3 regions of the Shumkonia mesophila genome follow, and region 3 is predicted to be linked to each of the others. Evidence: predicted binding sites of a transcription regulator. Region 3 holds the regulator's gene; each other region holds the start of a gene.
The links. Region 3 encodes PhoB, which activates phosphate uptake and scavenging genes when phosphate is short. Its sites were predicted from a motif close to TNTCATAAAACTGTCA; they were not measured.
Positions count from the first base shown of each region.

Region 1: a site for PhoB is predicted at 2,283-2,298, ahead of phnF (phosphonate metabolism transcriptional regulator PhnF). Genes of this name have one in related genera too.
Region 2: a site for PhoB is predicted at 2,802-2,817, ahead of ODR01_RS14505 (diacylglycerol/lipid kinase family protein). Genes of this name have one in related genera too.

Region 1 covers NZ_JAOTID010000009.1:188,212-197,971, reverse strand. Annotated here, with positions in the region: gene ODR01_RS15935 (alpha-D-ribose 1-methylphosphonate 5-triphosphate diphosphatase) at 1-137, opposite strand, end outside; gene ODR01_RS15930 (alpha-D-ribose 1-methylphosphonate 5-triphosphate diphosphatase) at 346-1,530, shown strand; gene phnF (phosphonate metabolism transcriptional regulator PhnF) at 1,536-2,258, opposite strand; gene phnG (phosphonate C-P lyase system protein PhnG) at 2,377-2,880, shown strand; gene phnH (phosphonate C-P lyase system protein PhnH) at 2,886-3,482, shown strand; gene ODR01_RS15910 (carbon-phosphorus lyase complex subunit PhnI) at 3,484-4,590, shown strand; gene ODR01_RS15905 (alpha-D-ribose 1-methylphosphonate 5-phosphate C-P-lyase PhnJ) at 4,587-5,489, shown strand; gene phnK (phosphonate C-P lyase system protein PhnK) at 5,507-6,286, shown strand; gene phnL (phosphonate C-P lyase system protein PhnL) at 6,297-6,998, shown strand; gene ODR01_RS15890 (DUF1045 domain-containing protein) at 7,017-7,712, shown strand; gene ODR01_RS15885 (endonuclease/exonuclease/phosphatase family protein) at 7,834-8,949, shown strand; gene ODR01_RS15880 (phosphate/phosphite/phosphonate ABC transporter substrate-binding protein) at 9,098-9,760, shown strand, end outside.
Region 2 covers NZ_JAOTID010000008.1:92,370-102,129, reverse strand. Annotated here, with positions in the region: gene pgi (glucose-6-phosphate isomerase) at 1-61, opposite strand, end outside; gene ODR01_RS14520 (COG4315 family predicted lipoprotein) at 237-620, shown strand; gene ODR01_RS14515 (glycosyltransferase family 4 protein) at 828-1,916, opposite strand; gene ODR01_RS14510 (UDP-2,3-diacylglucosamine diphosphatase) at 1,844-2,698, opposite strand; gene ODR01_RS14505 (diacylglycerol/lipid kinase family protein) at 2,851-3,753, shown strand; gene ODR01_RS14500 (TldD/PmbA family protein) at 3,875-5,218, opposite strand; gene metZ (O-succinylhomoserine sulfhydrylase) at 5,317-6,525, opposite strand; SAM riboswitch at 6,586-6,663, opposite strand; gene tldD (metalloprotease TldD) at 6,803-8,236, shown strand; gene ODR01_RS14485 (glutamate--cysteine ligase) at 8,324-9,691, opposite strand; gene ODR01_RS14480 (16S rRNA (uracil(1498)-N(3))-methyltransferase) at 9,760-9,760, opposite strand, start outside.
Region 3 covers NZ_JAOTID010000015.1:102,318-112,077, reverse strand. Annotated here, with positions in the region: gene ODR01_RS20680 (NADP-dependent isocitrate dehydrogenase) at 1-743, opposite strand, end outside; gene ODR01_RS20675 (fumarylacetoacetate hydrolase family protein) at 824-1,774, opposite strand; gene ODR01_RS20670 (fumarylacetoacetate hydrolase family protein) at 1,811-2,695, opposite strand; gene ODR01_RS20665 (FadR/GntR family transcriptional regulator) at 3,072-3,755, shown strand; gene rnk (nucleoside diphosphate kinase regulator) at 4,046-4,456, shown strand; gene phoB (phosphate regulon transcriptional regulator PhoB) at 4,814-5,506, opposite strand; gene phoU (phosphate signaling complex protein PhoU) at 5,524-6,231, opposite strand; gene pstB (phosphate ABC transporter ATP-binding protein PstB) at 6,249-7,115, opposite strand; gene pstA (phosphate ABC transporter permease PstA) at 7,127-8,449, opposite strand; gene pstC (phosphate ABC transporter permease subunit PstC) at 8,442-9,760, opposite strand, start outside.

The DNA.
Region 1 (9,760 bases), on a different contig from region 3:
TCGCCTTCCATGTCCCGCCCGCCGCCGGGTCCGGCGTCGATGGCGGCGATCTTCCCGTCGGCGATGCGCAACGAGCCGTTCAGGACGCCGGTGCGGGTGACGATGCGCGCGTTGGCGAAGACCGTGTCTGAGGACATGATGGAAACGACCGTTAGGGCGAGAGTGAAAATTTCGGAAACACTAGGTCATGCCGGCGATTCCAAAATGAAACAATCGTGAAAATTGAATGACAATCGATCCCGACAAGACGGTGATTTGTCGGTACCGACTTTCCGATAAAGTTCACAGTTCCGGCGTCTTCCGCTTTCTATATTTCCCCTGAACGAACGAAGACGCGAGGAGCCCATGGACTACATCATCGAAAACTGCCGCGTGCTGACACCCGAAGGCAACGTGAAGCCGGCGGCCCTGACCGTGGCGAAAGGACATATCGCCGGGCTTGATGCCGACGGGCGGGCCGATACGGTTCGCGTCAACGGCGCCGGCACGCTGCTTCTGCCCGGCATCGTCGACATCCACGGCGACGCCTTCGAGCGCCAGCTCATGCCTCGGCCGGGCGTCAAGTTTCCGCTCGACGTCGCGCTTCTCGACACCGACCTCCAAATGATCGCCAACGGCATCACCACGGGCTTTCACGGCGTCACCCATTCCTGGGAGCCGGGACTGCGCGGCGGGCCCATGGCCAGCCAGATCATTCGCACCATCCGGGCGCTGCGGCCGCGTTTCGGATGCGACGTCCGCGTCCACCTTCGGTTCGAGACGTATGCCATCGATGGCGTCGGGGACGTCATCGACATGATCGAGGCCGGCCTGGTCGATGCCGTCGCCTTCAACGACCATGTCCCCCATTTCCAGGAGCGCCGGGACCAGCCGGCCAAGCTCCAGCCGGCGGCGGCCAGGGCCGGCTTGAGCGTCCCGGAGTTCGTCGTCCTGCTGGATCGGGTGCGCGAACGGGTCGATGCCGTGCCGGGGGGCGTGCGCCGCCTGGCCGCGTGTGCCAACGCCGATGGCATTCCGCTGCTTTCCCACGACGACGAGACCCCGGCCATGCGCCGCATGTTCCACGACATGGGCTGCCGGATCGGGGAGTTTCCCGTCGACGCGGCGACGGCGGAAACGGCCAGGGACCTTGGCGACGAAGTCGTGCTGGGCGCCCCCAACATCCTGCGCGGCGCCTCGCATTGCGGGCGCCTGACGGCCGCCGAGGCCATTGCCGACGGCCTGTGTACGATCCTGGCTTCCGACTACTACTATCCGTCGTTGTTGCAGGCGGCGTTCCGGATCGCCGCTTCCGGCACCCTGCCGTTCGGGGATGCCTGGAACCTCGTCTCGGCAACCCCGGCCAGGGCCTTGGCCCTGAGGGACCGCGGCGAGATCGCGCCCGGCCGGCGGGCCGACCTCATCCTGGTCGACGACAGCGATCCCGAACTGCCGCGCGTCGCCGCAACGGTTGTCGCCGGCCGCCCGGTATTCCTGGACGGCAGTCGCCTGGGCGCCTGGGCGGAAGAACCGGAGCCGGCGCGGGCATGAGCCGATCAGCTTTCCACGACCACTTGGACGCGGTCGCCGGCGAAGCGGGCCACGCCGTACTCGACCGGCGCGTCGTCGCCATCGACGTCGACGCTTTCGGTGACCAGGATCGGCCGGTTGCGATGCTGTTGCAGGAGGCCGGCCTCCAGCCGGTCCGGCATGCGCGCCGTGATTCGGGTCGTGCGGCGCACGAAGTCGGGAACGCCGAGGCGCGCCAGGGCCCTGGACACCGAGGGCTCCTCCTTGAACGCCTCGAAGACGTCGGGAAACCGCCGCAGCGAGAAGAAATGTTCCGCCATCGCCACCACCCGGCCGTCGACTTGGCCGACGCGCCGGACCATCGCCACCATGGTGCCGGCGCGCAGGTTCAGCGCCTCGGCCACGGCCGGTGCCGCCCGCAGGCGTTGCGTGGCCACCACCCGCGCCCCGGGCAGCCGGCTCTGGTGCAGGATGTTTTCGCTGAAACGGGTATGCCGGCCGACGGTGTAATCGACGACGTTCTCCGCCACGAACATGCCCCGTCCCTGGTCGACGCGAACCAGGCCCCGTTCCTCGAGGCCCGAGATGGCGCGTCGCACGGTATGGCGGTTGACGTCGAAACGCTCCGCCAGATCCATCTCCGTCGGAAGGCGGGTGCCCGGCGCCATCTCCCCCGACGCGATCCCGGCCTCCAGCGTCTGCTGGATCTGGCGCCACAGGGCCACTCCCGCTCCGCGCTCGATCTGCATTGCGCCCTCCCCACGGCCCGGCGTTGTCAACAAAACGTCATCCAATTCCGCTTTACAGGGCCGACCCTCTCCTTTTAAGGTCCATACATCTGGTTGTCTAGATGAATTGAGAACCGTCGTGACCGATTTTCACGCTCCCCACGCCGCCCCGGAAGGTGCCGCGGCCGTTTTCCCGGCGCCGGCGGAAAGCGAAGCCCGGCGCCGGTGGATGGGCGTGCTCGGCCGGGCCTCGGGTGACGATCTGGAGCGGGCATGGCGCTCGCTCGCAGACAAGCCGGCCTATGTCGCCGTGCGGGCCCCCGAAACCGGCATGGTCATGGTGCGGGGCCGGGCCGGCGGCACCGGCGCCCCCTTCTGCCTGGGCGAGATGACGGTCACCCGCTGCGCCGTCGAGACGGCCGACGGCCGCGTCGGGGTATCCTATCTGGCCGGCCGCGATCCGCGCCGGGCCGAGATCGCCGCCGCGCTTGACGCCCTTCTCCAGGACCCGGCGCGGCGGGCCACCCTGTTGCGCGAGGTCATCGACCCGCTGGCGGCGGGGCAGGCGGACGCCCGCCGTGCCCGCCGTGCCAAGGTCGCCGCGACCAAGGTCGACTTCTTCACCATGGTCCGGGGGGATTGATTTCCATGCGACCCACAGCCACCGTGCTTGGCGGCTTCCGCCATCCCGTCCATGACAGCCAGCGGGTATTCCGTGGCGTGCTCGATGCCATGGCCCACCCCGGGCGCATCGTCGGCCTCGACGCCGTCGTGGCGACGGCTGCCCCCCTGTATCGGGGGACGATGGCGCTTCTGCTGGCGCTGACCGACTTGGAGACGCCGCTGTGGCTGTCGCCCTCGGCCGACAACGATGCCGTGCTTGGCGCCATCCGTTTCCATTGCGGCTCGCCGATCGTCGCCGACCCGTCGCGCGCCGCCTTCGCGGTGGCGGCAAACGCCGCCGAAAGGCCGCGGCTGGATGCCCTCGACCTCGGCTCCGATCTGTACCCCGAGCGGGCCGCCACCCTCATCCTCCAGGTCGACGGCCTGGGCGTCGGCCGCGAGATCGTTCTCGCCGGGCCGGGTATCGATGGCACCGCCCGATTGGCCGTCGACGGTCTCGACGAAGCGTTTTGGATCGAGCGCAAGGCGCTCGAAATCCTGTTTCCACGGGGGCTCGACGTCATCCTCGTCGATGGCGAAGCCGTCGCCACCGTTCCCCGTTCGACCGCAGTGGAGGCCTGAAATGTATGTCGCGGTCAAGGGTGGGGAAACGGCCATCCGCAACGCCCACGCGTTGCTGGCCGAGGAACGGCGCGGCGATCCCGCCGTCCCCGAGCTCACGCTCGAACAGGTCAAGGAACAGATGGCGCTGGCCGTCGACCGCGTCATGACCGAGGGCTCGCTTTACGACCGCGACCTGGCGGCGCTGGCCGTCAAGCAGGCGTGCGGCGATCTGATCGAGGCCGTCTTCCTGTTGCGGGCCTACCGCACCACGCTGCCCCGCCTGGCGGTGTCGGAACCCGTCGATACCGCCACCATGGACATCCGGCGCCGCGTTTCGGCCACCTACAAGGATCTTCCCGGCGGCCAGGTTCTCGGCCCCACCTTCGACTATACCCACCGCCTGCTCGATTTCTCGCTGGCCGAGACGGGCCATCCGCAGGAGAAGCCGGCGCACGGCGACGCCGCGACGATTCCCGAGCGCATGCCCAAGGTGGTGGATGTCCTCGACCACGAAGGCCTGATCGAGCGCGAGGTCGCTCCGCCCGAACCGGCCGAGGCGACCGACCTTACCCGCGTGCCGTTGGACTTTCCGGCCGGCCGCGACGCCCGCCTGCAAAACCTGGCGCGCGGCGACGAAGGCTTCCTGCTGGCGCTGGCCTATTCGAGCCAGCGCGGCTTCGGCAGCGCGCATCCCTTCGCCGGCGAGATCCGCATGGGCGAGGTCGCCGTCGAGATCGTGCCAGAGGAACTGGGCTTCGCCATCGAGATCGGCGACATCACGCTGACCGAATGCGACATGGTCAGCCAGTTCAAGGGCTCGGCCACGGAATCCCCGAAATTCACCCGCGGCTATGGCCTTTCCTTCGGCCACTGCGAGCGCAAGGCCATGGCCATGGCGCTGGTCGACCGCACGCTGCGCACGCGCGAGCTGGGCGGCGAAGCCCGATACCCGGCCCAGGACGAGGAGTTCGTGCTTTCCCATTCCGACAACGTCGAGGCGTCGGGCTTCCTGCAGCACCTCAAGCTGCCGCACTACGTCGACTTCCAGGGCGAACTGGTCACCGTGCGCCACCTCAAGGCCGAGGCCGCCCGCCGGCGCCCGGAACAGGAGGAGATCGTGCCATGACGAACGCGATACGCGAGCCGCTGGCCGGCTACAATTTCGCCTATCTCGACGAGCAGATGAAGCGCTCCATCCGGCGGGCCATCCTCAAGGCCGTCGCCGTGCCCGGCTACCAGGTTCCGTTCGGCAGCCGCGAGATGCCGCTGCCCTACGGCTGGGGCACCGGCGGCATCCAGGTCACCGCCTCGATCATCGGCGCCGAGGACGTGCTCAAGGTCATCGACCAGGGCGCCGACGACACCACCAACGCCGTCAGCATCCGCCAGTTCTTCGCCCGCACCACCGGCGTGGCGACGACCGAGCGGACGGCCGAGGCGACGATCATCCAGACCCGCCACCGTATCCCGGAACGGCCGTTGGGGCCGGGCCAGATCATCGTCTACCAGGTGCCGATCCCCGAACCGCTGCGCTGGGTCGAGGCCCGCGAGACCGAAACGCGCAAGATGCACGCCCTTCAGGAATACGGCGTCATGTACGTCAAGCTCTACGAGGACATCGCCCGTTTCGGCTGCATCAACACCTCCTACAACTATCCCGTCCTGGTCAATGGCCGCTACCTGATGGCGCCCTCGCCGATCCCCAAGTTCGACAACCCGAAGATGGACCGCAACCCGGCGCTCCAGCTGTTCGGCGCCGGACGCGAGAAACGCATCTACGCGGTGCCGCCTTTCACCTCGGTCAGGAGCCTGGATTTCGAGGACTATCCCTTCGACGTGCAGCACTGGGACCATTGCTGTGCGCTGTGCGGTGCCGCCGACAGCTACCTCGACGAGGTAGTCACCGACGATCACGGCGGTCGCATGTTCGTCTGCTCGGACACCGATTATTGCGGCGAACGGCGGGCCGCCGGCCACGCCGGGCCGGGAACCCCAATACCGCTCGCGGCCGAGGCCGCCGAATGACGGAGACACCTGGGAAAATGGACACGCCTCCCTCCCTTCTTCAGGTCGAAGGCCTGACCCGGATGTACGGCCGGCGGATCGGCTGCCGGGACGTTTCGTTCTCGCTGTGGCCGGGCGAGATCCTGGGCGTCGTCGGCGAATCGGGTTCGGGCAAGAGCACCCTGCTCAACTGCCTGTCGGCCAGGCTGGAACCCACCGCCGGGCGGGTGCTTTATACCGACCGCCATGGCCGCTCCATCGACGTGTGGGCGGCTTCCGAGCCCGAGCGCCGCATGCTGATGCGCACCGACTGGGGCATCGTCCACCAGAACCCGCGCGACGGACTGCGCATGGGCGTCAGCGCCGGCGCCAACATCGGCGAGCGCCTGATGGCGGTCGGCGCCCGCAACTATGGCGGCATCCGCCAGGAGGCCGAAACCTGGATGCGCCGCGTCGAAATGGACCTGGATCGCATCGACGACGCCCCGTTCACCTTTTCCGGCGGCATGCAGCAGCGTTTGCAGATCGCCCGCAACCTGGTCTCGAAGCCGCGCCTCGTCTTCATGGACGAGCCCACCGGCGGGCTGGACGTGTCGGTCCAGGCCAGGCTGCTCGACCTGCTGCGCGGGCTGGTCACCGACCTCGGGCTGTCGGCCGTCATCGTCACCCACGACCTGGCGGTGACCCGGCTGCTGGCCCACCGCATGATCGTCATGCGCCGGGGCGAGGTGGTGGAAGCCGGGCTGACCGACCAGGTGCTGGACGATCCGCAGCATCCCTATACGCAGCTCCTCGTTTCCTCGATCCTTCACCCGTGAGAGACCGTCCATGTCGCACCCGATGCTCGTCGTCGAAAACCTGGAAAAGACGTTCACGCTGCACACCCAGGGCGGAACCGTGCTGCCGGTTCTGCGCCAGGTGACGCTGGCGGTGCATGGCGGCGAGTGCGTCGCCCTGCACGGCCCCTCGGGGGCCGGCAAGAGCAGCCTGCTGCGCTGCCTTTACGGCAACTACCTGCCGCAGGCGGGGCGCATCCTGGTCGCCCACGACGGCCAGACGGTCGATATCGTCACCGCCACCCCCCACACCATCCTCGACATCCGCCGGCGCACCATGGGCCATGTCAGCCAGTTCCTGCGCGCCATCCCACGGGTGCCGGCCATCGACATCGTGGCCGAGCCGCTGCGCGCCGTCGGCGTCGCGGCGGCGCCGGCCCGCGAACGGGCGGCGGCGCTGCTGACCCGCCTTCACATCCCCGAGCGCATGTGGCAGCTGGCGCCGGCCACCTTCTCCGGCGGCGAGCAGCAGCGGGTAAACATCGCGCGCGGCTTCGCGCTCGATTTCCCCATCCTGCTGCTGGACGAGCCGACCGCCGCGCTCGACGCCGGCAACCGGCAGGTCGTCGTCGACCTCATCCTCGAAGCCCGGCAGCGCGGCGCCGCCATCGTCGGCATCTTCCACGATCGCGAGGTGCGGGAAGCGGCCGCCGACCGCGCCTTCGAGATGGCCGCCTATGCCGCGGCGGCCTGAACCGGGGGCCCCCGTTCGATGATCCCCATGCAGCCCCGCTACGCCATCTACTTCGCGCCGGCGCCCACCTCGGCCCTGTGGCAGCTCGGCTCCGCCTGGCTCGGCCGCGACGCCGCGACCGGGGAGGTGCCGCCGCGGCCCGCCGTTCCCGGCGTCACGGTGACGCAAGCCGACACCCTCACCATTCCGCCGCGCCAATACGGTTTTCATGCGACGCTCAAGGCGCCGTTCCGCCTGCGTGACGGCGTCCCGGCGGACGAGCTCGAAGCGGCCGTGGCGCGATTCGCCGCAACACGGGCGCCGTTCGCGGTGCGCCTCGGCGTCGATCACCTGAACGGCTTCCTGGCGCTGCGCCCGCGCTGCGCCTCCCGCGAGCTGCACGATCTGGCCGACGGCTGCGTGCGCGAGTTCGAACCCTTCCGGGCCCCGCTCGACGCCGGCGAACGGACGCGCCGCCACCAGAACGGCCTGTCGCCCGAGGAGGAACGCAACCTCTCGGAGTGGGGCTATCCCTACGTGTTCGAGCAGTACCGTTTCCACATGACGTTGACGAAGTGCCTCAAACCCGAGGTGCGCGAAACGCTGGAGCCAGCCTTGGATGCCCTGTTCCAGCCACTTCTCGATGAGCCGGTCATGATCGCCTCGATCTGCCTCTTTCACCAGGCCGACCGCAGCCGCGACTTCTGGCTGGTCCGGCGCTTTCCGTTCGCCTAGCGCGGGCCACCGCCGGAAAGCGGCTTGGCGTGTCATGACACGGTCATTCAACGGTCACGCCGCTGCCACCCGAGCCGCCTAGACTGCCGCCGGCAACAGATTGGAAACTGCGGGTAGACCGATGCCGTCCTCCCTCTCGACACTCCCGATCTACGACGGCGCGCTTGAACGCGGTGGCGCGCGGGACAGCCTCGCCACCGAAGCGATGGTTCCGCCGTCCGTCGCCGTTCGCGACACATGGTTCGCCGAACCGTCGACGGCCGAACGCCACGACGAGTTGCTCGATCTTCCCATCCTTCGCCAACTGGAGGTGCGGCCGGCGCCACGGCCGCTTGTCACCGCCTCCGCCGTCCGGGTCGCCTTCTGGAATGCCGAACGGTGCCGCCACGTGAAGGGAACGATCGACCGTCTGTCCTCGGTGCGCCCGGACGTTCTGCTGCTGGCCGAGATGGACGTCGGGATGGCCCGCTCCCATCAGCGGCACACGGTGCGCGATTTGGCGCTCGACCGCGACGCCGGCTACGTTTTCGGGATCGAATTCGTCGAACTTACGCCCGGTAACGACCGCGACCGCGCGGCCGTCGGCGGCACCGCCAATGCCGCCGGTCTGCACGGCAACGCCATCGTCTCGCCGTTTCGCCTGACGCGACCGGCGCTCATCCGCTTCGATCGCAGCGGCCGCTGGTGGCGGCGGCCGTCGAGCGGCCAGAAGAGGATCGGCGGCCGCATGGCGGTGGTGGCGACGCTGGCCTTGGGCCGGCAGGCGATCACGGTCGCCGCCGTCCACCTGGAAAGCCACAGCGACGCCGCCCACAGGGCCGAGCAGATGGACATCCTTCTGGACTCCATCGAGGCCTATGCCCCCGGCGCGCCGGTGCTCATCGGCGGCGATCTCAACACCACCACGTTTGCGCGCGACGGGCTCGATCGCGAGGCCCTCGAGCGCCGCAAGAGGGAACTCCCCGCCGACCGCCTGTCCAAGCCGGTGCCCTACGAGCCGCTGTTCGAAGTGGCGCGACGGCATGGCTTCGAGTGGACGTCCTGCAACGTCGCCGGCGGCCCCACCCAGCGGCCCCTGGTCAACGGCCATTCGGCGGCGCCCCTCGGCAAACTCGACTGGTTCCTGGCGCGGGGCCTCGCCGCCACCGACCCGCAGATCGTGCCGGCAACCCACCCGGCTTCCGGCGCGGCGCTCTCCGACCACGAGATGATCGCCGTCACGGTTTCGCTGCCCTGATCCCCAACCGGATGCCAAGCCGACAACCTTGTGGGTCGTCGGCTTTTTATGTCGCGGACTTGTCACCGGGCCATCATCCGCCAGTCACCCTTCCCGGGCAGACTTCAGCCCGCCTGTTCTTCTCAGCCGCAACCCAGGGAGGGTGGAAATGATGACGATCCACGGATTGAAACTGCTGGCCGCCGCCGCCGCTTTGTCGATGGCCTCGGGCCTGGCGACGGCCGCCGAGCCGCTGCGCCTGGCAGTCACCGATCTGGAAGGTCTCGAAAACCTTCAGCGCGAATTCGGGGCGTTCAAGGAGGTCCTCGAGAAAACCACCGGCTATCCGTTCAAGTTCTATCCGGTGGCCAGCCGCACCGCCGCCGCCGAGGCGCTGCGCTCGGAAAAAGTCGAGTTCGTCCTGACCGGCCCCGCCGAATACGTGGTGATCCGCAAGAAGACCGAGGCGCGGGCAATCGTCGGCTTCGGCCGGCCGGACTACTTCTCGGGCATCGTCGTGCTGGCCGACAGCGGCATCAACACGGTGGCCGACCTCAAGGGCAAGAAGGTGGCCTTCGGCGACGTCGGTTCGACCTCGAACCACTTGGCGCCGATGCAGGTCTTGGCCGACTACGGCATCGATCCGCGCGCCAGCCTGCAAGCGATGCACGTTCATCGCAACGTGGCGTGGGAGGGGCTGAAGCGCGGCGACGTCGCCGCCGCCGGCATGAACTACGGCTATATCCTGAAGTTCCGGGCCAATGAAAAATCCCTGGAGCCCGGCGCCTTCAAGGTCATCGCCCGCGGGCCCGACCTTCCCAACGACGTACTG
Region 2 (9,760 bases), on a different contig from region 3:
CCGTCTGGCGATGATGGGCGGCAAGGGCCTGCCATTCGGGGGTGCGGGTAAGGGATGCCATGTCCTGACCTCGACGAACGTGGAACCGACCGGGGCAGACTAGCAGAGCAGGGGCGGCGGCAAGCGTGATTTTTTAAGGCGGGGGATTTTCCCGGCACGGCGGCTGTTAGTTCCTCCAGCAGCGCCCAAGGATTTGCGACTGCGACGCGTTTTTTATTTTTCAGCGGAGGGATTGAATGAACATCACGATCAAGAGCCTGGTTCTGGCGAGCGTCGGCCTGATGGCCGTTTCCGGCCCGGCGGCGGCCGATTCAGCCATGGAAATGGCCGGCGGTGCCGGCAAGATCCTGGTCAACGAGAAGAACATGACGCTCTACACCTTCGACAAGGACACCGCCGGCGTATCCGCCTGCTATGACGCCTGCGCGACGAACTGGCCGCCGCTGATGGCCGCCTCGGGCGTCATGCCCAGCGGCAAGTTCTCGGTCGTCGCCCGCAAGGATGGCGCCATGCAATGGGCCTACGAAGGCAAGCCGCTCTATCTGTGGGTCAAGGATGCCAAGGCCGGCGACACGACCGGCGACGGCGTCAACGGCGTGTGGCACGTCGCGAAGCCGTAAACGAGCGATGACGCCGTAGGCCCGGGCGAAACCCCCATTGCCCGGGCCGCTCACCCCCGCCCCGGCCCTCCCCCACCTGCCTTCGCCGAAGCGAAGCCGCTTCGGCTTCGCGCAGGCAGGTCGAGGGGGAGGGGGAAGAAGGTGGAGCCGGCGGCACTTCCCTTCCCCCTTTGTGGGGGAGGATAGGGAGGGGCGCGCGGCCGATTGTCAGGCCTGGCGGCGGAGGAAGCGCCGGACGCGTCCGCCCCTCGCCATCTCGACGGGCGCGGGGACGGGGGCAACCGCCTGGACCGCGTCGAGGTCGAGGCGGTGCAGGTTGGCGAGGAACTGTTGGGCCGAGGCCTCCCACGAAAAGGTGAGCGCGTGGGCCCGGCAGGTCTCCGGCGCGACGGCGAGCGCGCGCTCGACCGCCGTGGCGAGATCCCAGTCCAGGCAGCCGGCCCCCGAGCCGTCGATCACGTCGAGCGGGCCTTCCACCGGATAGGCGGCCACCGGCACGCCCGAGGCCAGGGCCTCCAGCAGCACCAATCCGAAGGTGTCGGTACGGCTGGGGAAGACGAAAACGTCGGCGGCGGCATAGTGGCGGGCCAGATCGTCGCCGGTGCGCGCGCCCAGGAAGCGCACCTCGGGGTAGCGCTTGCGCAATTGCGCCTGCTGCGGGCCGTCGCCGATTACCACCTTGGTTCCCGGCAGATCGAGGGCGAGGAAGGCCTCGATGTTCTTTTCCACGGCGACGCGCCCGACATAGAGCGCGATCGGCCGCGGGTAGGGGAGGAAACGCTTGGAGCGCGGCTTAAACAGGGCGGTGTCGACGCCGCGCGACCAGCGCTTGAGATTGGCGAACCCGCGTCCGCGCAGCACCGCCTCCATGGCCGGGGTGGCCACCATGACGCCGCTGGAGGGCGCGTGGAACCAGCGCACAAAGCGGTAGGTGAGCGCCAGCGGTATCCGCCAGCGGGCCTGGATGTATTCGGGAAAGCGGGTGTGATAGGCGGTGGTGAATTCATAGCCGCGCCTGAGGCAGTGGCGGCGGGCGGCCAGGCCCAGCGGGCCTTCGGTGGCGATGTGGATGGCGCTCGGCTGGAAATCGTCGAGCATGCGAGCCAGCTTGCGCCTGGCGCCGACGGCTAGGCGGATCTCGGGGTAGGAGGGGCAGGGAAGGGTGCGGAAATCCTGCGGCGTGATGAGGTAGACCCGGTGGTCCAGCCTTTCCAGTTCGCCCCTCAGCGTATCGAGGGTGCGGACGACGCCATTGATCTGGGGGAACCAGGCGTCGGTGACGATGAGGATTCGCATGCGGTGCTTCCGATGAGGGCGCTTCCGTGGAGATCGGCCCAGCGCAGGATTTCCAGGCGGCCGTCGGCGTGTTCGACCAGGGCCGTGCAGCTTTCGACCCAGTCGCCGTCGTTGCAGTAGAGGATGCCGTCCACCGTGCGCATCTCGGCGGTGTGGACGTGGCCGCACACCACACCGTCGGCGCCCCGCCGTCGCGCCTCGGCAACGACGGCGGCCTCGAAGCGGCTGACGTATTCGACCGCCTTCTTGACCTTGTGCTTGAGGTAGGCCGACAGCGACCAGTATCGGAACCCCAGCTTGCGCCGGACCCAGTTGACGGCGGTGTTGACGGAAAGCGCCGCCTGGTAGGCCCGATCGCCGGCGAAGGCCAGCCAGCGGGCGTGGCGCACCACCCCGTCGAACTGGTCGCCGTGCAGGACCAGCAGGCGGCGGCCGTCGGCGGTGACGTGGATGGCTTGGTTCTGGATGACGACGCGCCCGAAGCGGCGGAAGGCGAAGTCGCGGAAATTCTCGTCGTGATTGCCGGGGATGTAGACGATGCGGGTTCCCTTACGGGCCTTGCGCAATAATTTCTGGATGACGTCGTTGTGGGTCTGGTGCCAGTACCAGGTACGCCTCAGGCGCCAGCCATCGAGGATGTCGCCCACCAGGTAGAGGAAGTCGGAGTCGGTCTGCTTCAGGAAATCGAGAAGAAGCTCGGCATTGCAGCCGCGGGTACCCAGATGGATATCCGAAATCCAGATGGCGCGGTAGCGCCGGGGCAGGGGTCGGATGGCGTTCAACGAGACTCCAATTCAACTCGATTGCAGAGGGTTAATATCTTGTTGTTGATCCTAGTAAATGGCCTTGTTTTTGTATATAACCCCGCCCTACATTTAAAGGCTGCGTAATATAAGTGAAACATATTGGTAATAATGGCTGTCATTAATCTGACATGAGCGCGGGAAAGACATCGGCGGCGGGCCGCAAGGTGCTCGTCATCTTCAACCCGACCGCCGGCCGACGGCGCCGGCGCAAACTGGCGGCGGTGCTCCGGCATCTGGAACGGGCCGACTGCCAGGCCACCGTGCGTCCCACCAATGCTCCGGGCGATGCCGAGGCCCTGGCCGGCGAGGCTGCCTCCGAAGGTTGGGACGTGATCGCTGTGGCGGGTGGCGACGGCACCATCAACGAGGCGGTCAACGGCCTCTACGGCCGGGGCGTGCCGCTGGCGGTGATCCCGCTGGGCACCGCCAACGTGGTGGCGGCGGAGCTCTGCATGCCGGGCGACCCCGAAGCCATTGCCGGAGTGATCGCCGGGGCGCCCGTCCAGGACATCCACCTGGGGCAGGCCAACGGAAGGCTCTTCGTCATGATGGCCGGGGTCGGCTTCGACGCCGGGGTGGTCGAGGCGATGCCGGCCGGCGTCAAGCGGGTCCTCGGCCGGGGCGCCTATGTGCTGATGTTCCTGGCCGGGCTGTTCAAGTTCTCGCGCAGCCGCTACCGGGTGATCGTCGACGGCGAGGCCCATGGGGCGGCCTCGGCGGTCATTGCCAACGGCCATCTCTACGCCGGGAGGCACACCTGCGCGCCGCTGGCCCGCCTCGGCGAGCCGCTGCTCTACGTCTGCCTGTTCCTGAGGCCCGGGCCGCTGCGCGCGCTGCGCTATGGGCTATGGCTGGTGCTGGGCCGGCTGGAGCGGCTGGACGACGTGCTGATCCTGCCCGGCCGGCAGGTGACCATCGAGGGTCCGGAAGGCGATCCGGTGCAGGGTGACGGCGACATCATCGCCCGCGTGCCGCTGACGGCCGGGCTGGCGGAAAAGACCCTGCCGGTGATCGCGCCGCAGGGAGAATGACGGCGGCTCACCCCCGCCCCGGCCCTCCCCCATCGAGGGGGAGGGGGAAGAAAGTGAGGCGGCGCGGCGCTTCCCTCCCCCCTTGTGGGGGAGGGCAGGGAGGGGGGGCCGGGGGGGCCCCCTATCTTCCCGCCAGCGCCATGGCGTCGATGCGCACGGTGGGGGCGTCGGTGCCGAAGCGGAATTCGAGGTCGTCGGCGGCGCTCATGCGGGCGAACATGTCTTTCAGGTTGCCGGCGATGGTGATCTCGCTGACCGGATAGGCCAACTCGCCATTCTCGATCCAGAAGCCGGCGGCGCCGCGGCTGTAGTCGCCGGTGACGCCGTTGACCCCCATGCCGATCAGCTCGGTGACGTAGAGGCCGGACGTGATGTCGGCCATCAGCCCGGCGGGAGATTGGCGGCCGGGGGCGAGGTAGAAGTTGGTCGGGGACGGCGACGGCGGCGAGGACGGGCCGCGGGTGGCGTGGCCGGTGGTTTGCGTGCCCAACTGGCGGGACGAGCGCAGATCGAGGATCCAGGTGGTCAGGCGGCCGTCCTCGATGACGTTGCGCCGTATCGTCGCCACCCCCTCGGCGTCGAAGGGTTTGGAGCGCAGGCCGCGCCGGCGCAGGGGGTCGTCGACGATGGTGATGCCGTCGGCGAAGACCTTCTCGTCCATCCTGTCCTTGAGGAACGAGGTGCCGCGCGCCACCGTGGCGCCGTTGATGGCGCCGGCCAGGTGGCCGAGCAGGCTGGCCGACACGCGGGGATCGAAGACCACCGAGACCTCGGCCGAGGCGGCGCGGCGGGGGTTGAGACGGCGCACCGTCCGCTCGCCGGCCGAGCGGCCGATATCGGCTGCCGCGCGCAGGTCGGAAAGATGCACTGCGCTCGAATAATCGTAGTCGCGCTCCATGGCCGTGCCCTCGCCGGCCACCACCGCCGCCGACAGGCTGAAGCCGGAGCGCTTATAAGCCCGGGCCATGCCGTTGGAGGCGGCGAGCGCCACCGAGGCCAGGCTCCAGCCGGCCTGGGCGCCCTCGGAATTGGTGACGCCGGGGACCGCCACGGCGGCCTCCTCGGCCTCGGCGGTCAGCGCGAACAGCGCCTCGGCGTCGGGCTCGGCGGCGTCGCACATGTCGAGATCGGGCACGTCGCCGGCCAGCAGCCCGGGCTCGGCCAGTCCGCAGTAGGGGTCCTCGGGGACCGAGCGGGCCATGGCGACGGCGCGTGCCGGCAGCTCGGCCAGGCCCGCGTCCGAAAGGTCGGAGGAGGAAACGATGGCCTGCCGGCGGCCGATGAAGACGCGCAGGCCGACGTCGGCTTCTTCCGAGCGCTCCAGGTGCTCGGGTTTCCCGAGCCGGCGCGCCACCGAGAGGGAGGTGCCGGAGATCAGCACGGCGTCGGCGGCGTCGGCCCCGGCGGCGCGGGCTTTGCCGATGAGGTCTTGAAGCCGGTCCAAGAACTGCTCGGGTTGGGTCATGGCCTCGTGGTCCTTCCTTTGGTCTGGCGCCGGGCGCGCCGTCGCCGCCCATTCTAGAATGCTTTTTCCCGTCATGGCCACTTGCTGCGGCCGCTTTTCTAGCCGTTCCGCGCCGCCTGGCAGGCAAGCGCCAGGTCCTCGCAGAGGTCGGCGGGATCTTCCAGGCCGACCGACAGGCGCAGCAGGCCGTCGCCAATGCCCATGCGGGCACGCTCCTCCGCCCCGATGCGCTCGTGGGTGGTGGTGGCGGGGTGGGTGATCAGGCTCTTGGCGTCGCCCAGGTTGTTGGAGATGTCAATGAGGTTGAGCGCGTTCATGAAGCGGAAGGAGCCCTCGCGCCGGCCCTTGACGTCGAAGGCGACCATGGTGCCGCCACCTGGCATCTGGCGCTGGGCGAGGTCGTGCTGCGGGTGGTCGGCGCGGCCCGGGTAGAGGACGCGCGCAATGCAATCCTGGCCGGTCAGGAAGTCGGCGACCACGCGGGCGTTCTCGGCCTGACGACGGACCCGGAGGTCCAAGGTTTCCAGTCCCTTGATCAGGAGCCAGGCGTTGAACGGGCTCAAGGCCGGGCCGGTGTGGCGCAGGAACGGGAAGATCTGCTCTTCGATCAGCGCCTCGTCGTTGGCGAGGATGGCGCCGCCGAGGCTTCGGCCCTGGCCGTCGATGTGCTTGGTGGTCGAATAGACGACGAGGTCGGCGCCGAGCTGCAAGGGTTTTTGGAGGATCGGCGTGGCGAAGACGTTGTCGACGACGACACGGGCGCCGGCGGCGTGGGCCAGCGTCGAGATGGCGGCGAGATCGACAACTTCGAGCGTCGGGTTGGAGGGGGTTTCGAGGAACACTGCGTTGGCCGGACGGCTGAGCGCGGTTTTCCATTGTTCGAGGTCGGTGCCGTCGACGAATTCGGTCTGGATGCCGTAACGCGGCAACAGGTCGGCCACGATGTAATAGCAAGAACCGAAGAGGGCGCGGGCCGCCACCACCCGGTCGCCGGCCTTCAAGGGGGCGAGCAGGGCGGCGAAGACGGCAGCCATGCCGCTGGCGGTGCCGTGGCAGAACCTGGCGCCCTCGACGAGCGCCAGGCGGCTCTCGAAGGTGGTGAGCGTCGGATTGGCGTAGCGCGAATAGATGTAGCGCTTGATGTCGCCCTTGAAGGTCTGCTCGGCTTCCTCGGCCGTCTGATAGACGTAGCCCGAGGTCATGAACAGCGCCTCGCTGGTTTCCGAAAAGGCCGTGCGGGAAAGCCCGCCGCGCACCAATCGTGTGGCCTCGCGCCACCGGCCCTGTCCGCCCTTGTCCCTGGTCATTTCCCCCTGTCCTCTTCCATCGGCCCGGCCATAAAAAAACCCCGATCCGCCGGGGTCAGGGCTCCGCGAGCTCCGACCTTTTAGCGGTTTGTTTAGCGTGGTCGCAAGCCGGCCGGGCAAATCACCACGTATGAGGGGCAGATAGGACGTCCTGGCCGAACCGTCAAGACGGTACGGATGGCAGGAAAGTGAGAGGCGCGAGTGATCGGCGCTTGATCTTGGGGCGTTCAGCGCCTTTCTATGGGGGTGGCGCCGGCCCACGACAGAGGAGTTTCCCGTGAGCGATCTTTCCATCACCGACGAGCTGTTTTTCAAGCGGGCGGGGCTTGACCGCTCGCGCGTCGAGGGCATCGTCGGGAACGCCCTGAAAGGCGCCGACGACGGCGAGCTCTTTCTCGAATACCGCCAGTCCGAAGGGCTCATCTTCGATGACGGCCGCCTCAAAAGCGCCAGCTTCGACACCGCCCAGGGCTTCGGCCTGCGCGCCGTCAGCGGCGAGACCACCGGCTATTCGCACGCCTCCGAGGTTTCCGAGGCAGCGATCGGGCGGGCCGCGGCGACGGTGCGCAGCGTCTTGGGCGCCGGCGGCGGCACCCTGGCCGAGCCGCCGCAGAAAACCAACCGCAGCCTCTATGCCGACGTGAACCCGCTGCCCGGCATCCCCTTCGAGAAGAAGCTGGCCTTCCTGGCCGAGGTCGACGCCTACGCGCGGGCCAGGGACGAGCGGGTGCGCCAGGTGATGGCGACGCTGTCGGGCGAATGGCAGGCGGTGCAGATCGTGCGCCCCGGCGGCGAGCGCACTGCCGACGTGCGCCCGCTGGTGCGCTTCAACGTGATGATCGTCGCCGCCAGGGGCGAGCGCATGGAAAGCGGCGCCTTCGGGGCCGGCGGCCGGGTCACCTACGAACGCTTCCTGACCCCGGAAAGCTGGAAATCGGCGGTCGACGAGGCGCTGCGCCGGGCCCTGGTCAACCTGGAATCGGTGCCCGCCCCCGCGGGCGAGATGCCGGTGGTGCTGGGGCCGGGCTGGCCGGGCATCCTGCTGCACGAGGCGGTGGGCCACGGGCTCGAAGGCGACTTCAACCGCAAGGGTACGTCGGCGTTCGCCGGCCTGCTCGGCCAGCGGGTGGCGGCTCCGGGGGTGACGGTGATCGATGACGGCACCATCGCCGACCGCCGGGGGTCCATCAGCGTCGACGACGAGGGCACACCCTCGGCCCGCAACGTGCTGATCGAGGACGGCATCCTCAAGGGCTTCATCCAGGATCGTCTGAACGCCCGCTTGATGGGGGTGAAGCCGACCGGCAACGGCCGCCGGCAGAGTTACGCCCACGCCCCGATGCCGCGCATGACCAACACCTGCATGCTGGGCGGGGTGCACGAGCCCGCCGAAATCCTGGCGTCGGTCAAGAAGGGGCTCTATGCGGTCAACTTCGGCGGCGGTCAGGTCGACATCACCTCGGGCAAGTTCGTCTTTTCCTGCACCGAGGCCTACCGGATCGAGAATGGTAAGGTTGGCGCCCCGGTCAAGGGGGCGACGCTGATCGGCAACGGCCCCGACGCGCTGACCCGCGTTTCCATGGTCGGCAACGACATGGCGCTCGACCAGGGCATCGGCACCTGCGGCAAGGATGGCCAGAGTGTGCCGGTCGGCGTCGGCCAGCCGACGCTCAAAGTCGACAGCCTGACCGTCGGCGGCACAGCGGTCTGAAGTTCGACGCGGCGGCGCTTCACCCCAGCAACGGCCCTCCCCCCCTTTGTGGGGGAGGATAGGGATGGGGGGCGGTTCCGCCACCTCCTAATACGCGCACTCCGCGAAGATCGGGTCGACGCTGCCTTTCCAGCGGCCTTTGTAGGCGGCCAGCATTTCCTCGGCAGGCGTCACCCCGGCCTCGGCGATCAGGAACAGCGGCAGCAGGAACGAGGCCTCGTTGGCGTCGGCGCCGTCGGCGGCGGCGCGGCGGATCAGGCCGGCCCGCGAGATGGCCAGCACCTGGCGGGCGACGTCGTTGAGCAGGCCGCCGCGGAAAGGCGTGTTCAACGCCAGGCGCGGCACGTCGCGGCGCAGCATGGCGTGTTCCTCGGCCGTCCAGTCGGCGATGAGATCGGCCGCCGCCCTTCTGGCCTCGTCGTCATAGAGCAGCCCCACCCAGAAGGCCGGCAGCGCGCACAGCCGGCTCCACGGGCCGCCGTCGGCGCCGCGCATTTCGAGGTAGCGCTTGAGCCGCACCTCGGGGAAGGCCACCGTCGTCTGGTCCTGCCAGTCGGCCATCGTCGGGTACTCGCCGGGGAAGGCCGGCAGCTTGCCCTTCATGAAGTCGCGGAAGGACTGCCCGGCGGCGTCGATGTAGATGCCGTCGCGATAGACGAAATACATCGGCACGTCGAGCAGGTAGTCGACGTAGCGCTCGAAGCCGAAGCCCTCCTCGAAGACGAAGGGCAGCGTGCCACAACGGTCGGGGTCGGTATCGGTCCAGATGTGGCTGCGATAGCTCAAAAACCCGTTGGGCTTGCCCTCCTTGAAGGGCGAATTGGCCCATAGCGCGGTGGCAATAGGCTGCAGCGCCAGCCCGATGCGGAACATCCGGATCATGGTGGCTTCGGAATCGAAGTCGAGGTTGACCTGCACCGTGCAGGTCGACTGCATCATGTCCAAGCCCAGCGTGCCCCGCGTCGGCATATAGCGGCGCATGATAGCGTAGCGGCCCTTGGGCATCCACGGCATGGTGGCGCGTGGCCACTTCGGGTTGTAGCCGAGCCCCATCAGCCCGACGTTCATTTCGGCTGCCACCGCCTTGACCTGATCGAGGTGCTCGTTCACCTCGCGGCAGGTCTGATGGAGGTTGGAAAGGGGCGCGCCGGAAAGCTCGACCTGCCCGGCCGGCTCCAGGGTGACGGAACTGCCGTCCTCCTTGATCAGCGCGATGACGTTGCCCTTTTCGAGCACGGGCTTCCAGCCGAAGCGGGTGAGACCCTGAAGGATGGCGCGGATGCCCCGCTCGCCCTCGTAATCCAGCGGACGCAGGTCGTCGAGGGTATAGGCGAACTTCTCGTGCTCGGTGCCGATCAGCCATTTCTCGCGGGGCTTGCACCCGGATTCCAGGTATTCGACGAGCACGCGCTTGTCGGTGATCGGTTCCGCGCGTTCGGTTTTTCTTGCCGGCATTCGGGGGCCTCGTCGTGTGAAGGTTCAGGCGGGCGGAAGTTCCAGGAGGAAATGGTCGCTCGGTCGGCT
Region 3 (9,760 bases):
CGGTGCTCGTAGAAGATGCCCTTGGCCTCGAAGCGGGCCTTGAATTCGGCCTCGTAGATGCGCTGGAAGATCTCCTTGAAGCGATTGTCATAGACCTTGAGCGCGGTGTTCTTGGTGCCGAGGTAGACCGGATAGCCGACATCCAGGCCATAGGTCATCGAGGCCCGCGCGAACCCTTCGATCGAGGAATCGAGGTTGTACATGCCCAGCGCGATGCCGGAGCTGGGAAACTCCAGCACCGTATGCTCGATGGTCTCGCCGCCATCCTTCGGCACGAAGCGGACGCTGAACGTGCCGGGGCCCGGCACCAGGAAATCGGTCGCCGCGAATTCGTCGGCGAAGGCGTGGCGGGCGACGACGATGGGCTTGGCCCAGCCCGCCACCCGGCGCGGCACATTCTTGCAGACCACCGGCTCGCGGAACAGCGTGCCGCCGACGACGTTGCGCACGTGGGCATTGGGCGAACGCCAGGCCTTCTTGAGCCCGTATTCCTTGACCCGCGCCTGGTCCGGGTTGATGGCCGCGCATTTGACGCCGACGTGATGGGCCTTGATCGCCTCGGCGGCCTCGGTGGTTACCGCATCGTCGGTGGCGTCGCGGTGCGGCAGGCCGAGGTCGTAATAAAGCAGGTTCACGTCGAGGTAGGGAAGAACCAGCGTCTCCTTGATCCAGCCCCACACCACGCGGGCCATCTCGTCGCCGTCCAGTTCGACGATCGGGTTTTCAACCTTGATGCGCTTCATGCGGCCCTCTTCCCCTCCGTGACCCGGGCGGCCGGTCGGTCGCCCGGGGGTGTGCCCGGCATCGGCGGCGGCGCCCTTCCTCAGGCGTCCTCCTCGGCAATCGGGTTGCGCATGACGCCCAGATCGCCGATCTCGGTCTCCATCACGTCGCCCGGCTCCATGAAGGTCGGCGGATTGCGGTCCTTGGCAAGCCCCCCGGGGGTTCCCGTCGCCACCACGTCGCCCGGCTCCAGCGTGAAGACCTGCGAGCAGAACGACAGCAGTTGCGGCACGTTGTGGACCAGCTCGCGGGTGTTCGAGCTTTGCAGCACCCGGCCGTTGACGCGAAGCTCGACCTTGAGGTCGTGCGGATCGGCCACCTCGTCGGCGGTGACCAGGCAGGGCCCCATCGGGGCGAAAGTGTCGAAGCCCTTGCCGCGGGTGTTCTGGACGTCGGACTTGGTGCAGTCGCTGGCGCTGATGTCGTTGAACGTCATATAGCCGGCGATGACATCGTAGGCCTTCTCCTCGGGCACGTTCTTGCAGCGCTTGCCGATGACGAAGGCCAATTCCGCCTCGTAGCCCAGCTGCCGGCTCATCTTCGGGCGGATGACGGGGTCGTCCCACGCGCACACCGCGTTGGCGAACTTCGAGAAGATGCGCGGAATCGGGTGCGGCTTCATCCCCAGCTCCTTGAGGAAGTCGTGGTAGTTGTGGGCCACGCAGATGATCTTCTCGGGCTTCATGACCGGCGCCAGCAGCTTGACGTCCTTCAGCGGCCGCACCACCGGCGTGTTCCTGACCTTCAGCATGGCGCCGTTCCGCGCCGCCGCCCACGTCAGCGCGGCCTGCGCCGCCGCCAGCGAATCGTCGCCGCCGCGCAGGAAGGCGACGGTTTCGGCCGGGACCACGGCATCGGCCTTGGCGCGCGCCCGAAGGTCGCCCTTGGCGGTCAGCATCGCTTCGTAGGCCAGGTTGAGGTCGACGACGGCCTCCCCCTCAACGGCGCCCAGCCGCGGGTCGCCCTGACCCTGGAACATGGCAAGTCTCATTCGCTTTTCCTCGCTCTTTCTGATCTGCGGGCGCCGTCAGGCCACCGGGTTTTCCAAAACGCCCAGGCCGGTGATGGCGATGCGCACGACATCGCCCTTCTTCAGGAACTTGGGCGGCGTGAAGCCGATGCCGACGCCGGCCGGCGTGCCGGTGGCGATGACGTCGCCGGGCTCCAGCGTCATGGTCCGGGAAATCGTCTCGATGATGGTGGGAATGTCGAAGATGAGGTCGGAGACCACACCCTTCTGGCGCTCCTCTCCGTTGACCTCGGTGGTCAGTACCAGCTTGGTCACGTCGCCCACCTCGTCGGCGGTCACCAGATAGGGACCCATCGGGCAGAAGCCGTCGACGCTTTTGCCCAGGAACCACTGCTTGTGCTGGCTTTGCAGCTTGCGCGCGGTGACGTCGTTGAGGATGACGTAGCCGAAGACGTGGCCATATGCCGCCGCCTTGGCGATGCCGCGCCCGCCGCGCCCGATGACAACGCCAAGCTCGCCCTCGTAGTCGGTCGACTGGCTGGGATCGAGATAGGACGGAATCTCGGCGCCGGGGGCGGAGACGGAAGACGGCGCCTTGGTGAAGATCACCGGCGCGTCGGGAACGGCCTGGCCGCCCGAGGTCGAATCGAAGCCGCTCTTCTCGAACTCCTTGGAATGTTCGAAGTAGTTCTTGCCGACGCACATGATGTTGCGCCGGGGCCTGGGGATCGGCGCGCCGAGCGCGGCCTCGGCCAGCGGCACCTTCCGCTTGGGCTGCTCGAGTGCCCGGCGGGCGGTTTGAAGCCCGGCCTCGCCCTGCAGGATGAGGGCGTTGAGGTCGGCAATCCCTTCCTCGCCGAGATCGACGATGGTCTGGCCGGCGGCATCGATGACGCCCGGCCGGTTTTTTGCCCCCGCATGGGAGAAAGTCACGAAACGCATGGTTCATCCTTCCGTCAGACAACCAAGAAAAGCTATACCAATGAAATATTGGTGTCAACCGGCGACGGCGGACCCGATCCGGCGATCTTTCGCCGCCGCATCGTCGGCGGCGCGGCCAGGGGTGGAGCCTCGCACCCCTTTCGCCGAAACGGCCGTGATGACCGGCTATATGCATCATAGATGTTGTATTTACAACGGGTTAAAAACATGCAAAAGTTGTCATATCGGATCGAAGGCAGGTATTTCCTGGTGCCTTCTGGAACCATCACGCCTCGACCAACATCTTTTCCACCGCCGGAACCGGCGATGGAAATACAAACCAAGTGTCAGATTGGTTTTGATTGCAGACCAATTATGGGATTGGTTTAATAGGACGATGACCCGCACGGACGATCTGCTGAACCGCCTGAACGAGCTTCTCGACTCGGGGCGCTTTCCCGCCCAGTCCCGCCTGCCGCCGGAACGCGAGCTGGCGGCCGAGCTGGGAACGACCCGGACCAACCTGCGTCAGGCCCTGGCCGTGCTGGAGGCCGAGGGCAAGATCTGGCGCCACGTCGGTCAGGGCACCTTCGTCGGCCATCGCTCGCCGGCCGAGGCGCCGGCGCTTTCGCTGCTGATGAAGGCGACCAACCCGAACGAGATCATGGAAACCCGCCTTATCATCGAGCCCAAGGTGGCCGGACTGGCCGCCCTGCGCGCCACCGCCGGCGACATCGCGCATCTCCAGCGCTGCCTGGAAAAGGGCGCCGCCGCCCTCGACCTCAAGACCTACGAACTGTGGGACGGCACCCTGCACGAGGCGGTCGCCGAGGCCTCGCACAGCGCGGTGCTGAACGCCATGCTGAAGGCCCTGACGGCACTGCGCGAAGACAAGCTGTGGGGCCGGCTCAAGGAGGCCTCGCTCACCCGCGAGCGCCAGAAGATCTATAACGGCCAGCACGCGCGCTGCGTCGAAACCATCGCCAACCGCGATCGCGCAGGGGCCGAGGCGGCCATGCGCGAACACCTCGATACCGTGCAGATGGACCTCTTCGGCCGCCCGTCGGACATCACCGAATGACCCCGAGACCGCCCGGGGTGTGGCTTGAAAAGTGCGCCAAATCTGGTATCTTGGCAGCCATGTTGAAGATGATCGCCCGTCGTGCGCAGCTCCTTCGCCATGGCCAACTCAAAGTTGGCCAGTGGCCCCGGGTCGATCTGTCGCCGCGTTCATAAGGCGACACCGGCCCGGGGAACCGGGCGGTATCAATCCGTCATCCTCGTCTGATGCCCATTGTTCGGAGTAGCGCTCCGATAGTCTGTGTGCGGCCATGGCGCCCACGGTGCCGCCGCCTGTTTGAGGATTGGAACATGCCACACGCTCTTCCACCCATCGTCATGACTTGGCACGAGCACGCCCGCCTGTCCAACCTTGCTCGCATCGTATGGTCGAGCTTCCCGGACTCCAGCGAGTACCTGGAGCGGGAACTGGATCGCGCCAAGCTCGTTGCCCCGGATCAGATCGCCCCCAATACGATCACCATGGGAAGCCGGGTCGAGTTCGCCTATGCCCATTCCGGCATCCGGCAGGTCGTTACCCTGGTCTACCCCCGCTACGAGGACATCGCCGCCGGCAAGATATCCGTTCTTTCGCCGGTCGGCGCCGCCCTGATCGGCCTCACCGAAGGGCAGTCGATAGATTTCCGCACGCTGCGCGGCGAGCAGAGGACGATCACCATACTCAAGGTTAATCGTTCAGTGGACGACAATGCGGCCGAGTAGTCCTCGGGCGCGGCCCCGGCATAGGCGCGCGCGATGGGAAAAATGCACCCAGATCGAACAGGCCGCCCAGCACCGGCCGGCAACCCTTCTGAGAGGTAGAGAATCATGACAGCGTCTCGCCGCCTCTATCGCCGGAAAGGAGCGCCCCGGGAGGCACTTCGCCAAGCCGGGCGGGGGCCTGCGCTCAATGGCCCCCAGCCCGGAGACGAATCGTAACCCTTCGGTCCATTCGATCTCCCGCCCGGAAGCGAGTGTCGTGAGCCTGTTTTCGCTTCCCCGGTATCGTACCCGCTGCGGCTGGCGGGACGAGCCCGAGGGCATGTTCCGATGGCGGGGCAAGGGCAGCCTTCGGGCTCCTCAGCCGTCGGCCATCTCCAGGGAATAGCCGGCCGAGCGGACGGTGCGGATGGGATCGGGTTCGCCGTCGATGTTGAGCGCCTTGCGCAGGCGCCGGATATGGACGTCGACGGTGCGCTCCTCGACATAGATGTCGCGGCCCCACACGGCGTCCAGCAGGTGCTCGCGCGACAGCACGCGACCGGCGTGCTCCAGGAAATAGCGCAGCAGGCGGAACTCGGTGGGCCCCAGTTTCAGCGAGCGGCCGCTGCGCCACACCTTGTGGGCGGCCAGATCCATCACCAGGTCGCCGCAGTTCAGCGTCTCGTGGGCCGAGGACGGCCTGGCCCGGCGCAAAAGCGCCCGGATGCGGGCCATCAGTTCGCTGGGCGAGAACGGCTTGGTCACGTAGTCGTCGGCGCCGGTGTCCAGGCCGCGCACGCGATCGGCCTCCTCGCCGCGCGCCGTCAGCATGATCACCGGCACGTCGCGCGTTTCGGGCCGGCGCCGGATGCGCCGGCAGACCTCGATGCCCGAGAGGCGGGGCAGCATCCAGTCGAGCAGGATGAGGTCGGGCGCCGCCTCCTCGACCTTGAGCAGCCCCTCCTCGCCGTCGGCCGCCTCTTCGACCTGGTAGCCTTCCTTTTCCAGGTTGTAGCGCAGCATGGCGACCAGCGCCGGCTCGTCCTCGACGATCAGAATTTGCGATGTCATGATCACAGCGGCCCCTCTCACTGCTCGAAGGAGTAGTCGCCCTTGGCGGCCTTCGGCCGCTTGCCGGCCGGCAACACGCCCAGCACCAGGAAGTGGACGTTCTCGGCGATGTTGGTGGCGAAATCGCCGACCCGCTCGATGTTCTTGGCGATGAACAGCAGGTGCATGCAGGCGTTGATGTTCTTCGGGTCCTCGGCCATCGCCGTCAAAAGCTCGCGGAAGAAGCTGGCGTACAGTTGGTCGAGATCCTGGTCGCGCCGCCAGACGGAAAGGGCCAGTTCGGGATCGCGCCTTGCATAGGCGCCAAGCACGTCGCCGATCAGGTCGCGCACCATCTTGCCCATGCGCCCGATCACCGCGACCCCGGGGGTTTCGCGGTCCTGCGCCAGCATGACGGCGCGCTTTCCGACGTGGGCCGCATAGTCGCCGACCCGCTCCAGGATGCCGACGATCTTGAGCGCCGCCAGAACCTGGCGAAGGTCGTCGGCCATCGGCTGGCGGCGGGCCAGCAGGCGCACCACCGCCTCGTCGATCTCGCGCTCCATGGCGTCGACCTGGGCGTCGCGCTGGTCGGTCTGGGCGCCAAGCTGGGCGTTGCGCTTGACCACCGCCTCGATGGCGTCGGCGAGCTGGGCCTCGACCAGACCGCCCATCTCGATGATGCGGGTACTGATGGACTGGAGCTCCTCGTCGTAGGACTTCACGATGTGCTGGGTCTCGCGCATGGACGACGCTCTGCCTCCTAGCCGAACCGGCCGGTGATGTAGTCCCGCGTCCGTTCGGCCCGCGGGTTGGTGAAGATCTGGTCGGTATCGCCGAATTCGATCAGCTTGCCGAGATGGAAGAAGGCGGTGCGCTGCGACACGCGGGCGGCCTGCTGCATGTTATGGGTGACGATGACGATGGTGTAGTTGGTCCGAAGCTCGTCGATCAGTTCCTCGATCCTGGCGGTGGCGATGGGGTCCAAGGCCGAGCACGGCTCGTCCATCAGGATCACCTCGGGCTCGACCGCAATGGCGCGCGCGATGCACAACCGCTGCTGCTGGCCGCCGGAAAGTCCGGTCCCCGGCTCGTGCAGGCGGTCCTTCACCTCCTCCCACAGGCCGGCCCGCTCCAGGCTGGTGCGCACGACCTCGTCCATGTCGGCCGGCGACGCCGCCAGGCCGTGGATGCGCGGCCCGTAGGCGACGTTCTCGTAGACCGACTTGGGGAACGGATTGGGCTTCTGGAATACCATGCCGACCCGCGCCCTGAGATGGACGACGTCGATGGCCCGGGCATAAACGTCTTCGCCGTCCAGAAGGATGCTGCCCGAAACCCGGCAGCCCTCAATGATGTCGTTCATGCGGTTGAGGCATCGCAGAAAGGTCGACTTGCCGCAGCCCGAGGGGCCGATCAGCGCCGTCACCTCGTTGGGCATGATGTCGATGTCGATCCCAAACAGCGCCTGCTTGGCGCCGTAAAACACGTCGACGCCGCGCGATACAAACTTGGCCGGCGGCTCGGCGCCGGCAATGCCGTCGGGGGTCTGCCCAAGGGGCTCGGAATCGTCGGTGCCGAAGCTCAAGCCACCCTCCCCATCCATGCCGATCATCGTCTGTTCCATCATACCGCCTCGCGTCACCACCGCACTTCAAACTTCTTCCGCAGATAGACCGCCGCCGCGTTCATGACGATCAGGAAGGCCAGCAGCACCATGATCGCCGCCGAGGTCTTCTCGACGAAGGCGCGCTCGGGGCTGTCGGCCCACAGATAGACCTGCACCGGCAGCACCGTGGAAGGGTCCCGGAAACCGTGCGGAATGTCGACGATGAAGGCGACCATGCCGATCATCAAAAGCGGCGCGGTTTCGCCGAGCGCGCGTGCCATGCCGATGATGGCGCCGGTCAGCATGCCGGGCATGGCCAGCGGCAGCACGTGATGGAACACCGCCTGCACCGGCGAGGCGCCCAACCCGTAGGCCGCTTCGCGGATGGAGGGCGGCACGCTGGTCAGCGCGGCGCGCCCGGCGATGATGATGGTGGGCAGCGTCATGATGGCCAGCACCAGGCCGCCGACCAGCGGCGCCGAGCGGGGCAGGCCGAAAAAGTTGAGGAAGACGGCGAGCCCCAGCAGCCCGAAGACGATGGAGGGCACCGCCGCCAGGTTGTTGATGTTGACCTCGATCAGGTCGGTCCAGCGGTTCTTGCGGGCGAATTCTTCCAGGTAGACGGCGCTCGCCACCCCCAGCGGGAAGGAGATGGCGATGGTGACCAGCATGGTCATGAGGGAACCCACCGTGGCGCCCCAGATGCCGGCCAGCTCGGGCTCGCGCGAATCGCCGCTGGTGAAGAAGCGGACGTTGAACTTCCTCTCCACCTCGCCCTGGGCGGCCAGATCGTCCAGCCAGGCGATCTCCTGGTCCGAAACCCGGCGGTTGGCCTGCGGGACGTCGCGGGGAATATGGCCCTTGATCAGCATGTCGGCGTCGTCCGACAGCGGCAGCCAGACGGAAATCGTGCGCCCGACCAGGCTGGGGTCATTCGTCACCATGCGGGCCAGGTCGTAGGCGCCGCCCTGGCTGACCAGCCCGGAAAGCTTGCGCCTGGCGTCGCGGCCGGAGACACCGGGAAAGCGCTCGCCGAGCGCCCCTTTGATGAGGCCGGCATAGTCGGCGGTGGCCAGTTTCTCCGGAGCACGGGTGCCGTCGGGATCGACGGTGGTGGCATCGAGCGTGACGTCGAGGCGCACGTTGGCCTGCCAGAAGGCGGAATACCCGTTGCCGATGATGCTGGTGAACAGCACGACAAGAAAGCCGAGGGCGACGGCGATGGCCACGATGCCATAGGCGCGGAAGCGGCGCTCCGCCCGGTAGCGCCGGGCCAAGCTGGCCTTGACCCGCGCGGAGGTCGGCGTCGGCGCCACCCCGCGGGGAAGGACGGCGGAGGGGACGGCGTTACTCATATTGCTCCCGGTATTTCTTGACGACGGTCAGCGCCACGATGTTGAGCGCCAGGGTGACGAAGAAGAGGACGAGGCCGAGGGCGAAGGCGGCCAGCGTCTTGGCGCTGTCGAATTCCTGGTCGCCGACCAGCAGCGTCACGATCTGCACGGTCACCGTGGTCACCGCCTGCAGGGGGTTGACCGTCAGGTTGGCGGACAACCCCGCCGCCATGACGACGATCATGGTTTCGCCGATGGCGCGCGACACCGCCAGCAGGATGCCGCCGACGATGCCCGGCAGGGCGGCCGGGATGATCACGCGGCGGATGGTCTCGGACTTGGTGGCGCCAAGGCCCAGCGAGCCTTCGCGCATCGACTGCGGCACCGCCGTGATGACGTCGTCGGAGATCGAGGAGATGAAGGGAATGATCATGATGCCCATCACCAGGCCGGCCGCCAGCGCGCTTTCCGACGAGATGTTGAGGCCGATCTGGCTGCCCCAGTCGCGCAGGAACGGCGCCACGGTCAGCGCCGCGAAGAAGCCGTAGACGACGGTGGGGATGCCGGCCAGGATTTCGAGGGCCGGTTTGACGGCGGAGCGCACCCGGGGCGGCGCGTATTCCGCCATGTAGATGGCCGACAGCAGGCCGACCGGCACCGCCACGCACATGGCGATGAAGGAAATCAGCGCGGTGCCCACCAGCAGCGGGATCGAGCCGAAGCTGCCGGAACTGCCCACCTGGTCGGCGCGCAGCGCCGTCTGCGGGCTCCATTCGAGGCCGAACAGGAATTCCACCGGCGACACCCGCTGGAAGAAGCGGAGGGCCTCGAAGAGCAGCGACAGCACGATGCCGATGGTGACCAGGATGGCGACGGTCGAGCTGATGATCAGGAAAACCATCAGCACGCCCTCGACCCGGTTACGGGCCCGGAGATCCGGGTGGATGGCGCGCCGGCTGTATGCCAGCCCGCCGGCGGCGATGGCGAGCGCGGCCACCGCCATCGCGGCGAAGCCGGCGTCGCGCATGAAGGCGTAGTATTCGGCGGCGGCCAGCAATTCGGGGTCGACGTCGCGGCTGACGATGTTGCCGCCGGCCAGGTTGCGGATGTCGTTCAGCATCAGCGCCATGGTGCTGTCCGACCAGGTGCCGGTGACGTCGGGCAGGGCGGCGACCAGCAAGGCCTTGATGATCTCGGGTTCCAGCGTCAGCCACAGCACGACGACGGAAACCGCAGGGATGCCGCACCAGGCGGCGACGTAGAGGCCGTAATAGCCGGGCAGCGAATTGAGGTGGCGCGTGCCGTGACCGCCCACCGCCACCGCCCGCGACC